Regions from separate parts of the Kitasatospora sp. NPDC001095 genome, predicted to be linked through region 3. Evidence: predicted binding sites of a transcription regulator. Region 3 holds the regulator's gene; each other region holds the start of a gene.
The links. The regulator HrcA, encoded in region 3, represses chaperone genes, less so after heat shock. The targets are predictions, from matches to a motif close to TTNGCACTCNGNNNNNCNGAGTGCNAA.
Positions count from the first base shown of each region.

Region 1 (4,127 bases), on a different contig from region 3:
GCTTGGCGAGGCGCTCCTGGAGCTTCTCGCGGTCGTAGTCCGAGTCGCTGTTCTCGATCTCGGCGCGGATCTGGTTCACGCGGCCCGCGACCTGCTCGCTGTCGCCGCCACCGTCGACGATGGTGGTCTCGTCCTTGGTGATGACCACCTTGCGGGCGGTGCCCAGCAGGTCGATGCCGGCGCTCTCCAGCTTCAGGCCGACCTCCTCGGAGATGACGGTGCCACCGGTGAGGATGGCGATGTCGCCGAGCATGGCCTTGCGGCGGTCACCGAAGCCCGGGGCCTTGACGGCGACGGACTTGAAGGTGCCGCGGATCTTGTTCACGACCAGGGTCGACAGGGCCTCGCCCTCGACGTCCTCGGCGATGATGACCAGCGGCTTGCCGCTCTGCATGACCTTCTCCAGCAGCGGGAGCAGGTCCTTGACCGAGCCGATCTTGGAGTTGGCGATGAGGATGTACGGGTCCTCGAACGTCGCCTCCATGCGCTCCAGGTCGGTGGCGAAGTAGGCGGAGATGTAGCCCTTGTCGAAGCGCATGCCCTCGGTGAGCTCGAGCTCCAGGCCGAAGGTGTTGCTCTCCTCGACGGTGATGACGCCTTCCTTGCCGACCTTGTCCATGGCCTCGGCGATCAGCTCGCCGATCTGGGTGTCGGCGGCGGAGATGGAGGCGGTGGAGGCGATCTGCTCCTTGGTCTCCACGTCCTTGGCCTGGGCCAGCAGCTGGTCGGAGACGGCCGCGACGGCCTTCTCGATGCCGCGCTTCAGGGCCATCGGGTTGGCGCCGGCGGCGACGTTGCGCAGACCCTCGCGAACCAGGGCCTGGGCGAGCACGGTGGCGGTGGTGGTGCCGTCACCCGCGACGTCGTCCGTCTTCTTGGCGACCTCCTTGACGAGCTCGGCACCGATCTTCTCGTACGGGTCCTCGAGCTCGATCTCCTTGGCGATGGAGACACCGTCGTTGGTGATCGTGGGGGCGCCCCACTTCTTCTCCAGCACGACGTTGCGACCCTTGGGGCCGAGCGTGACCTTCACTGCGTCGGCGAGCTGGTTCATGCCACGCTCAAGGCCGCGGCGAGCTTCCTCATCAAAGGCGATGATCTTGGCCATCAGAAGTGGTCCTCCGGGACACGGTCGACTGCTCGGACCAAGGGGTGCCCGCGACGGACGGCCCTGGTGCGCGGAGGTCCATTCCCCTGCCGCTCCCGGGGGCCTCACCGACCCGGTCCGCTGTCACTCTCACACTGTGAGTGCTAACGCCAATGATTAGCACTCCGGGTGGTCGAGTGCAAGCCCAATCGGCAATCCGCGAGCCGCCGCGGGAGCCGCCCGGGAACGCCGACGGGCCCGTGCGACACGCGTCGCACGGGCCCGTCGAGAAGCGAGAGGTCACCAGCCGTGGGGCCGCGCCGAGCTCCTGGAGCCGGAAGGGGTCAGACCGCCGCGCGGACCATGTCCGCCTGCGGGCCCTTCTGTCCCTGGGAGATCTCGAACTCGACCCGCTGGCCCTCCTCGAGGGTGCGGTAGCCGTCCATCTGGATCGCGCTGTAGTGGACGAAGACGTCCGCACCACCGTCGACCGCGATGAAGCCGTAGCCCTTCTCCGCGTTGAACCACTTGACGGTGCCCTGAGCCATTCCGAACTCCCCTAGTGCTGTGCTGGCCCTTCACGCGCCCGCAGGTCGCGGGCCCGGGTTGGTTGAAGGCCGGCCCGGGGAACCCCCCCTGGGCGCAGCCGTGCACGCCGCAACCCTCCGCACAGGACGCCAGGCGGCCTCCGACGAGCGGGTGATTGCGTCGACCGCCGCTGAATGTATCCGGATCGACGCCCTCTGCAACAGGCCCAACCACCGGTAATTCCGGTACGGCGTCAAGGGACAGGACGGACCGAATCGGGATGTTCTCGGCATTTCACGCCGGACATAGCGGACGAATTACCCAAATGCCTGCGGTAATTCTGACATCTGCCTGACAGGTTTCACGGGCCGGTCTCATCGGCCGGACGCCCCGGGCCGAGCACTGCGGGGCCGAACGAGCACTGCTGGGCCGAAAGGGAAACCCTGTTCCCAGCCGAGCGACACTCTACTCCGACTCGACCCGGAAATATTCCCGCAGGAATGCGAGCGGTCGCCCGCGCATACGGACAGCGGAATTCCGTACGCGCGGGCGACCGCGGGTTCTCTCGCGGGCTCAGCAGCCGCCGGCCACCGCCGGGATGATCGAGATGCTGGCGCCGTCCTCGATCCCGGTCGCCAGGCCCTCGGCGAAGCGCACGTCGTCGTCGTTCACGTACACGTTCACGAAGCGGCGCAGCTTGCCCGTGTCGTCCAGGATGCGGGCCGAGATGCCCGCGTGGTTCTTCTCCAGGTCGGCGACGACCTCGGCCAGGGTGGCGCCCTCGGCGGTCACCTCGGCGGCGCCGGAGGTGTAGGTGCGCAGGATGGTGGGGATGCGGACGTTGGCGCTCATGACTTCTCCTTGCGGGGGCGGATGGTTCAGGCGGACACGAGGCCGGCGGCGCGGAACGAGTCCAGCGTCGGGCGGATGACGGCGGTCATCCCGGCTTCGGAGACGGCGTCCAGGGTCTTCAGGCCGTCGCCGGTGTTGATCGCGACGGTCTCCTTCGACGGGTCCAGCTGCCCGGTCTCGACCAGCTTCTTCAGCACGCCGACGGTCACCCCGCCCGCGGTCTCGGCGAAGATCCCCTCGGTCCGCGCCAGCAGCCGGATCGCCGCCACGACCTCGGCGTCCGTGACGTCCTCCACCGCGCCACCGGTGCGGCGGGCGATGTCCAGCACGTACGGGCCGTCGGCCGGGTTGCCGATCGCCAGCGACTTGGCGATGGTGTCCGGCTTGACCGGCTTGATCACGTCCCGGCCGGCCTTGAACGCGGCCGACACCGGCGAGCAGCCCTCGGCCTGGGCACCGAAGATCCGGTACGGCCGGTCCTCGACCAGGCCCAGCCTGATCAGCTCCTGGAGGCCCTTGTCGATCTTCGTCAGCTGCGAGCCCGAGGCGATCGGGATCACGATCTGCTCCGGCAGCCGCCAGCCGAGCTGCTCGCAGATCTCGTACGCCAGCGTCTTGGAGCCCTCGCCGTAGTACGGCCGCAGGTTCACGTTGACGAAGCCCCAGCCCTCGCCGGCCGGATCGCCGATCAGCTCCGAACAGAAGCGGTTCACGTCGTCGTAGTTGCCCTCGATGCCGACCAGCTCACCGCCGTACACCCCGGCCATGACGACCTTGCCCTGCTCCAGGTCGTGCGGGATGAACACGCAGGACCGGAGCCCGGCCCTGGCCGCCGCCGCACCCACCGCGCCGGCCAGGTTGCCGGTGGAGGAGCAGGACAGCGTGGTGTAGCCGAACGCCCGGGCCGCCTCGATCGCGCACGCGACCACCCGGTCCTTGAAGGAGTGCGTCGGGTTCCCGGAGTCGTCCTTGACGTGCAGCTGGGCGGTGAACCCGAGCTCCCGGCCCAGGTTGTCCGCCTTCACCAGCGGGGTCCACCCCGGGTTCAGGTTCGGCTTCGAGGCCACGTCCGCCGGAACGGGCAGCAGCGGCGCGTACCTCCAGATGGAGGCCGGACCGGCCTCGATCCGCTTGCGCAGCTCCTCGGCGCCCTCGCTGCCGAACTCGTAGGCGATCTCCAGCGGGCCGAAGCACTCCAGGCAGGCGAAGCTGGGGCCGAGCGGGAAACGGGTGCCGCACTCGCGACAGGACAGCGCGGTGGCGGGGCCGAGGTCGACGGAAACTGGTGCGGCGGTGTTGATAGCCATGATGGCGAGGCCTCTCTCCTCATCTTCCCCGTGGCGCGGTCGCGCACGGGCCGGAATTGGCACCTGTCCCGCCGGGGCCTGTCGACGACAGCCGCGCGAGAAGGTTGCCGGGACGTCAACGGGCCGTTCCCTCAGTCCCTCTGGATGAGCTTGTGAAATTGTGGTGCTGCTCAACGGCGACCCCGGCGTGCGAAGGTCCGACCGCTGTACGAAGACTGTATCCGAAGGCGCCAATCCTGAACGGGACCGTCCGCCACGCGAGATGACAGATTCCACCGACCCCGCCGAGGAGACCTCCGTGCCCGCCGAACCGACTCCCGAGCTCCTCCCGCAGGCGGCATCCTGGCTCCACC
Region 1 covers NZ_JBSFKQ010000055.1:6,961-11,087, reverse strand. Annotated here, with positions in the region: gene groL (chaperonin GroEL) at 1-1,108, opposite strand, end outside; gene ACWDBB_RS30885 (cold-shock protein) at 1,432-1,635, opposite strand; gene ACWDBB_RS30880 (MoaD/ThiS family protein) at 2,189-2,467, opposite strand; gene thrC (threonine synthase) at 2,494-3,774, opposite strand; SAM riboswitch class I at 3,791-3,925, opposite strand; gene ACWDBB_RS30870 (glucosyl-3-phosphoglycerate synthase) at 4,037-4,127, shown strand, end outside.
Region 1: groL (chaperonin GroEL) is a predicted target of HrcA. The motif match lies at 1,265-1,291, and genes of this name have one in related genera.

Region 2 (4,127 bases), on a different contig from region 3:
CTCAGTGCGAGTGGCCGTGGCCGTGCGAGTGGCCGTGACCGTTGTCGGCCTCCTCCTCCTTCTTCTCCACCACGAGGGTCTCGGTGGTGAGGAGCAGGGAGGCGATCGAGGCGGCGTTCTCCAGGGCAGAGCGGGTGACCTTGACCGGGTCGATGACGCCGGCCTTCACCAGGTCGCCGTACTCGCCGGTGGCGGCGTTGTAGCCCTGGCCGATCTCCAGCTCGGAGACCTTGGAGGTGATGACGTAGCCCTCCAGGCCGGCGTTCTGGGCGATCCAGCGCAGCGGCTCGTGCAGCGCCTTGCGGACCACGGCGACACCGGTGGCCTCGTCACCCGACAGGCCCAGGCCGTCCTCCAGCACCTTGGCGGCGTGGACCAGGGAGGCGCCACCACCGGCGACGATGCCCTCCTCGACCGCGGCGCGGGTCGCCGAGATGGCGTCCTCCAGGCGGTGCTTGCGCTCCTTCAGCTCCACCTCGGTGGCGGCGCCGACCTTGATGACGCAGACGCCGCCGGCCAGCTTGGCCAGGCGCTCCTGCAGCTTCTCGCGGTCCCAGTCGGAGTCGGTCGCGGCGATCTCGCCCTTGATCTGGGCGACGCGGCCGGCCACGGCCTCGGCGTCACCGGCACCGTCGACGACCGTGGTCTCGTCCTTGGTGATGGTCACGCGGCGGGCGGTGCCCAGCACGTCCAGGCCGACCTGGTCGAGCTTGAGGCCGACCTCCTCGGAGATGACCTGGCCACCGGTCAGGACGGCCAGGTCGCCGAGGATCGCCTTGCGGCGGTCACCGAAGCCCGGGGCCTTGACGGCGACGGCGTTGAAGGTGCCACGGATCTTGTTCACGACCAGGGTCGACAGCGCCTCGCCGTCGACGTCCTCGGCGATGATCAGCAGCGGCTTGGAGGAACCGCCCTGGAGGATCTTCTCCAGCAGCGGCAGCAGCTCCTGGATGGAGGAGATCTTGCCCTGGTTGATCAGGATGTACGGGTCCTCCAGGACCGCCTCCTGCCGCTCCGCGTCGGTGACGAAGTACGGCGACAGGTAGCCCTTGTCGAACTGCATGCCCTCGGTGAAGTCCAGCTCCACGCCGAAGGTGTTCGACTCCTCGACGGTGATGACACCGTCCTTGCCGACCTTGTCGATCGCCTCGGCGATCAGCTCGCCGACCTGGGTGTCCTGGGCGGAGAGGGACGCGACGGCGGCGACGTCGTCCTTGCCCTCGATCTCGCGGGCCACCGAGAGCAGGTGCTCGGAGACGGCGGCGACGGCCTTGTCGATGCCCTTCTTCAGGGCGGCCGGGCCGGCGCCGGCGGCGACGTTGCGCAGGCCCTCGTTGACCAGGGCCTGGGCCAGCACGGTGGCGGTGGTGGTGCCGTCGCCCGCGACGTCGTTGGTCTTGGTGGCGACCTCCTTGACGAGCTGCGCGCCAAGGTTCTCGTACGGGTCGTCCAGCTCGACCTCACGGGCGATGGTGACACCGTCGTTGGTGATGGTCGGGGCGCCGAACTTCTTGTCGATGACGACGTTGCGGCCCTTGGGGCCGATGGTCACCTTGACGGTGTCGGCCAGCTTGTTGACACCGCGCTCCAGCGAGCGGCGGGCGTCCTCGTCGAACTGCAGGATCTTCGCCATGTTCCCTATTCCCTCGGGGCTGCGGCCGGGCCACCGGCCGCCGAACTACGTGAACCAACAACCACGCCCCGGGCCCCTGTCACTTGGGACACGGATCCGGGGCGGGTCGGGACGTCTTACTTCTCGATGATCGCGAGAACGTCGCGGGCGGAGAGCACCAGGTACTCCTCGCCCTGGTACTTCACCTCGGTGCCGCCGTACTTCGAGTACAGGACGATGTCACCCACGGCGACGTCGAGCGGCAGACGCTGGCCGTCCTCGAAGCGGCCCGGGCCGACGGCCAGGACGACGCCCTCCTGGGGCTTCTCCTTGGCGGTGTCCGGGATAACCAGGCCGGAGGCCGTGGTGGTCTCGGCGTCGAGCGGCTGGACCACGATGCGGTCCTCGAGCGGCTTGATGGCAACCTTGCTGCTGGTGGTCACGTCCGAGCTCCCCTTCGGAGATTACGGGGTTTTCTAACGGGTAGGGGCGATCCTGCGGGTCTGCCGTCGCGGGGGTCAGACACGCGTCGTCGCGTTAGCACTCTCCTGGTGGGGAGTGCCAAGGACGACCATAGGGCCGTGTTAGCACTCAGTCAACCAGAGTGCCAACGGCGCGCCCTCGGGCCCCCGGTTCGCGGATGAGTAGCCGTACTCATGTGCGAGGCGGCCCGCCCCGACAGACTCCCTGCCATGACCCCGATCCCGGCCCGTATCGACCCGTCCAGGCTCAAGGACGCGGCGCTCTCCCTGCTGGCACTGCCGCTGCTGGGAGCCGTACTGCCGTTCGTCGTCTTCTCCTTCGTCGTCTGCCTCGGCAGCGGCCCCGGGCACGGTGACGACGGGGACGGGCTCATCTGGGCCTTCCTGGGCATCGGGATGCTGGCCGCCCCGGTCGTCACGCTGGCCGTGGGCCTCGTGGTCGCCTTCCGCACCCGGCGGTCCGGCTACCGCTTCCTCCCCGTCACCGCCGCGCTCTCCCCGCTCGTGCTGCCGGCGCTCTTCTCCTCGGGCGTCCTGTGGCGGTGACGACGTCCGGCGTGGCCGTGACCGCGTTCCTCCTCGCCCGACCGGCGAGAATGGCCTCGTGGACACCGAGAACCTCCAGCCGCTGCTGACCCCCGAGGGCCAGGCCCTGCTCGCCGAACTGCGCGAGTTCACCCCCGAGGAGGAACTGGCGCTGGCGACGCGCCTGCGGCGGGAGCACCCGGCGGAGCTGGTGTCGGCGGCGTTCGGGCAGGCGCGGCTGCGGCAGCGGGCGCGGGCGAAGTTCGGGGCGGACGCCGACCTGATGTACTTCACGCCCAACGGGGTCGAGCAGTCCACCCGGCGCAGCGTCGCCGAGTGGCGGGCGCGACGGTTCGCCGACCTCGGCGTACGACGGCTGGCGGACCTGTGCTGTGGCATCGGCGGCGACGTGCTGGCGCTGGCCAGGGCGGGCATCGAGGTGCTGGCCGTGGACAAGGACCCGGCGGCCTGCGCCGCCACCGCGGCCAACGCCGCCGCGCTGGGCCTGGCCGAGCTGGTCGAGGTGCGCTGCGCGGACGTCGCCGAGGTGGACGTCACCGGCTACGACGCGGTGTTCACCGACCCGGCCCGGCGCACCTCGCGCGGCCGGGTGTTCGACCCGGAGGCGTACGCCCCGCCGCTCTCCTGGGCGATCGAGGCGGGCCGGCGCACCCCGATCGGCGCGCTGAAGGTGGCCCCCGGCATCCCGCACGAGGCCGTGCCCGAGGACGCCGAGGCCGAGTGGGTCTCCGACCACGGCGACGTCAAGGAGGCGGTGCTCTGGTTCGGCACCCGGGCCGCGAGCCCGCACCGCGCCACCCTGCTGCCGCAGGGCGCCAGCCTGACCGGCGGCGACCTGCCCGACCCGCCGGCCGGCCCGGTCGGGCGGTACCTGTACGAACCGGACGGCGCGGTGATCCGGGCCCACCTGGTGGCCGAGGTGGCCGGGCAGGTGGGCGGCCGGCTGATCGACCCGAAGATCGCCTACCTGACCTCGGACGAGCTGGTCGCCACCCCGTACGCGCACGCCTTCGAGCTCACCGACGTGCTGCCGTTCAACATCAAGAGGCTGAAGGCGCTGCTGCGCGAGCGCGCGGTCGGCACGGTGGTGATCAAGAAGCGCGGGATGGCGATCACCCCGGAGGAGCTGCGCCGCCAGCTCAAGCCCTCCGGGCCGAACACCGTCACGGTGATCCTCAGCCGCACCGACCACGGACCGCTGATGATGCTGGGGCAGCCCGTACGGGCTCCTCAGGACGCGGGCGCCTGGACGTAGTCCTCCAGCCGGGCCACCGAGAAGCCCTGCTCCTGGATCCGGGCCAGCAGGTCGCCGAACATCTGGGTCATCGTGGCGCCCTTGAGCTCCTTGGGGCCGCGGAAGTGCGCCAGGATGATGTCGCCGGGCTTCAGCTTCTTGTCCCCCGACTGGTACTGCATGTCGTGGATCTGCATCGACTCGCGCCACAGCACGATCGCCCGCGGGCCGCACTGCTGGACGGAGGTGTTGA
Region 2 covers NZ_JBSFKQ010000003.1:152,191-156,317, reverse strand. Annotated here, with positions in the region: gene groL (chaperonin GroEL) at 2-1,633, opposite strand; gene groES (co-chaperone GroES) at 1,750-2,055, opposite strand; gene ACWDBB_RS04745 (hypothetical protein) at 2,305-2,640, shown strand; gene ACWDBB_RS04740 (THUMP-like domain-containing protein) at 2,699-3,895, shown strand; gene ACWDBB_RS04735 (polysaccharide deacetylase family protein) at 3,871-4,127, opposite strand, start outside.
Region 2: groES (co-chaperone GroES) is a predicted target of HrcA. The motif match lies at 2,197-2,223, and genes of this name have one in related genera.

Region 3 (4,127 bases):
ACGGCGTGCGCCCAGGTGCGGCGGAAGCTCGACTCGCCGGCGGCGGTGGCGGCGATCGGGCGGCCGTCGGCCGTCCAGCCCAGCACCCGGGTCTGGTGACTGCCCCAGTGGGTGAGCCGGCGCGACGGGCCGCCGTCCACCGGCACCACGTGCACCTCGGGGGCGCCGTCCCGGGTGGTGGTGAAGGCGAGGTGACGCCCGTCCGGGGAGAACCGCGGGTGGTGGACCGGCAGGTGGTCCGCCGTCAGCCGCCAGGCCCGGCCGCCTTCCAGCGGGGCGAGCCAGAGGTCGTCCTCGGCGACGAAGGCGACCAGGTCGCCGTGCAGGTGGGGATGGCGCAGGTAGGCGCCCGCCGAGCTGTTCGGGGAGGTGCTCAGGGAGTCCGTCACCCGGCCAGCCTAGGCAGCCGCGCGTACGGTCCGCGCCGTTTTCCGCAGACTCCCGGCGCCGCCCGCGGACGGCCGTCACACGGCCGCGACCAGGGCGCCGGGGCGCGCTACGACCAGCGGCCGGTGCGCCCCAGCAGCAGTGCGCCGGCGGCGACCCCGGCGGTGGAGGTGCGCAGCACCGAGGGGCCCAGCCGGTACGGCTTGGCGCCGGCCTCGGCGAAGGCGGCCAGCTCCTCCGGGGAGACCCCGCCCTCCGGGCCGACCACCAGCACGATGTCCCCGGCCTCCGGCAGACCGGCGTGCGCCAGCGGCTCGGCGCCCTCCTCGTGCAGCACGGCGGCGAACGCGGCCCCCAGCAGCACCGGCGCCAGCTGCCGGGTGGTCATCACGTCCCGGACCTCGGGGAAGCGCAGCCGGCGGGACTGCTTGCCGGCCTCCCGGGCGGTGGCCCGCCACTTGGCGAGCGCCTTGGCGCCGCGCTCGCCCTTCCACTGGGTGATGCAGCGCGAGGCGGACCACGGGATCACCACGTCCACGCCGACCTCGGTCATCGTCTCCACGGCCAGCTCGCCGCGGTCGCCCTTGGGCAGCGCCTGGACGACCACGATCCGCGGCGCGGGCTCCGGCTCCCGTCGCACGGCGGCGACCGTCACGTCGATCCCGTCCTTGCCGAGCACCGTGTCGACCGTGCCGTCCACGCCGAGCCCCAGCCCGTCGGCCAGGGTCACCGCCTCGCCCGGCTCCAGCCGCTTGACCGCGGCCGCGTGCCGCCCCTCCGGGCCGTCCAGGCGCACCACGGCCCCGGGCGCGGCGGCGGCGATCCGCTCGGTCTCGACGAAGAAGACGGGCGCGGTCATGACGGAAAACCTCCAGAAGTGGGACGGACACACGGAAGGGGTGCCGGGGGCCGAGCCCCCGGCACCCCTCCGCGGACGACTACCGGCCGTTGAAGGCGTCCTTCAGCCGGGAGAAGAGGCCCTGCTGGCCCGGTGCGAACTGGCCGGACGGGCGCTCCTCGCCGCGCAGCACCGCGAGGCGGCGCAGCAGCTCCTCCTGCTCGGCGTCGAGCTTGCTGGGCGTCTTCACCTCGACGTGCACTATCAGGTCGCCCCGGCCGCCGCCGCGCAGGTGGGTGATGCCCCGGCCGTGCAGCGGGATCGACTGCCCGGACTGGGTGCCGGGTCGGATGTCGACCTCCTCCAGGCCGTCCAGGGTCTGCAGCGGCACCTGGGTGCCGAGCGCGGCCGCCGTCATCGGGATGGTGACGGTGCAGTGCAGGTCGTCCCCGCGCCGCTGGAAGATGTTGTGGGTGGTCTCGGCGATCTCGACGTACAGGTCGCCGGCCGGGCCGCCGCCGGGGCCGACCTCGCCCTCGCCGGCCAGCTGGATCCGGGTGCCGTTGTCGACACCGGCCGGGATCTTGACGGTCAGGGTGCGGCGGGCCCGCACGCGGCCGTCGCCGGCGCACTCCGGGCACGGGGTCGGCACGACGGTGCCGAAGCCCTGGCACTGCGGGCAGGGGCGGGAGGTCATGACCTGGCCCAGGAAGGACCGGGTGACCTGGGAGACCTCGCCCTTGCCGCGGCACATGTCACAGGTCTGCGCCGAGGTGCCGGGGGCCGCGCCCTCGCCGCTGCAGGTGGTGCAGGTGACGGCGGTGTCGACCTGGAGTTCCTTGGTGGTGCCGAAGGCGGCCTCCTCCAGGGTGATCTCCAGCCGGATCATGGCGTCCTGGCCGCGGCGGGTGCGCGAGCGCGGGCCGCGCTGGCCGGCCGCGGCGCCGAAGAAGGCGTCCATGATGTCGGAGAAGCCGAAGCCCGCCGCGCCGGCCCCGAAGCCGCCCGCACCGCCGCCGCCCGGGGACAGCGGGTCCCCGCCGAGGTCGTAGACCTGACGCTTCTGCGGGTCGGAGAGCACCTCGTAGGCGGCGTTGATCTCCTTGAACCGCTCCTGCGTCTTCGGGTCCGGGTTGACGTCCGGGTGCAGTTCGCGTGCCAGGCGCCGGAACGCCTTCTTGATCTCGTCCTGCCCCGCATCCCGTCGGACGCCGAGTACCGCGTAGTAGTCCGTGGCCACCAAATGCTCCGCTTGTTCCGCCTGTAGTAGTGCTGCGACTGGACGCCGCCGTCGGAGGCCCGACGGCGACCCTTGCTAGGACTCGGCCAGGATCTGGCCCACGTACCGCGCCACCGCTCGCACCGCCCCCATTGTGCCCGGGTAGTCCATCCGGGTCGGACCGATCACACCCAGTTTCGCCACGCTCTCGTCGCCCGAACCGTAGCCGACCGAAACGACCGAGGTGGAATTCAGCCCCTCGTAGGCGATCTCCCGCCCGATCCGGACCGTCATCCCGGCGTCCGCGGTCTCACCCAGGAGACGGAGCAGGACGACCTGCTCCTCCAGGGCCTCCAGCACCGGCTGGATGGTGAGCGGGAAGTCGTGCCCGAAGCGGGTCAGGTTGGCCGTGCCGGCCAGCATGATCCGCTCCTCGTTCTGCTCGGCGAGCGTCTCGAACAGCGTCGCCAGGACCGTGCTGACGGTCGGCCGGTCGGCCTGCTCGAACTGCGCCGGCAGCTCCTCCAGCAGCCCCGGGACCTCCGGGAGGCGCCGGCCGGCGGCTCTCGCGTTGATCCGGGCCCGCAGGTCCGCCAGCACCGTCTCGCCGACCGGGCCCGGGCAGTCGACCATCCGCTGCTCGACCCGGCCGGTGTTGGTGATCAGCACCAGCATCACCTTGGCCGGGGCCAGCGCCACCAGCTCGATGTGCCGGACGGTGGAGCGCGTCAGCGACGGGTACTGCACCACCGCGACCTGCCGGGTGAGCTGGGCGAGCAGCCGCACGGTGCGGGCGACCACGTCGTCCAGGTCCACCGCGCCGTCCAGGAAGTGCCGGATGGCCCGGCGCTCGGGGGCGGTCATCGGCTTGATCTCGGCGAGCTTGTCGACGAAGAGGCGGTACCCCTTGTCGGTGGGGATGCGGCCGGCGCTGGTGTGCGGCTGGTGGATGTAGCCGTCCTCCTCCAGCGCCGCCATGTCGTTGCGGACGGTCGCCGGGGAGACCCCGAGGTTGTGCCGCTCCACCAGGGCCTTGGAGCCGACCGGCTCCTCGGTGCCCACGTAGTCCTGCACGATCGCGCGGAGCACCGCGAGCTTGCGTTCGTCCAGCTGGCGGACCTCACCGGCCATGGGGCACGCACCTCCGTCCTCGCACGTCGTCCGACCGTGTCCCTCGCTGCGGGCCGTTCCGGGGCCCTCGGCCTTGGCACTCTGAACGTACGAGTGCCAGAACCGTACCTGCCAGTGTACGGCCCGGGTCCTGTGGCAGGAACGGCCCGACCGGGGTGATCCTGCCCGCAGTTCCGGACACGGCCCGCGGGGCCCCGCCGGTTCGATCCTCCCGGCGCCGCAGTGGTGCCGGGAAGCCGTCCGGGTGGCAGCATCGAAAGCGACGGCGAACGGAGGAGCAAGCGATGTCGAGCTCGGGCCAGCACACCCGTTTCGCGCCCGACCGCGGCCTGACCAGCCGCATGGTCGCGACGATGTTCGTGATCGGGCTGCTGTACGTCGGTTTCACCGGCCTGCTGATCGCGCTGCTGCGCGGCGCCTGGCCACTGATCGTCCTGATCTCCGGCGGGCTGTTCGTGGCCCAGTTCTGGTTCAGCGACAAGATCACCGAGCGGGCGATGGGCGCCCGCCAGGTGTCCCCGGAACAGTTCCCCCAGCTGCACGGCACGGTCG
Region 3 covers NZ_JBSFKQ010000036.1:71,435-75,561, reverse strand. Annotated here, with positions in the region: gene ACWDBB_RS25510 (S41 family peptidase) at 1-389, opposite strand, end outside; gene ACWDBB_RS25505 (16S rRNA (uracil(1498)-N(3))-methyltransferase) at 497-1,246, opposite strand; gene dnaJ (molecular chaperone DnaJ) at 1,326-2,465, opposite strand; gene hrcA (heat-inducible transcriptional repressor HrcA) at 2,541-3,575, opposite strand; gene htpX (zinc metalloprotease HtpX) at 3,860-4,127, shown strand, end outside.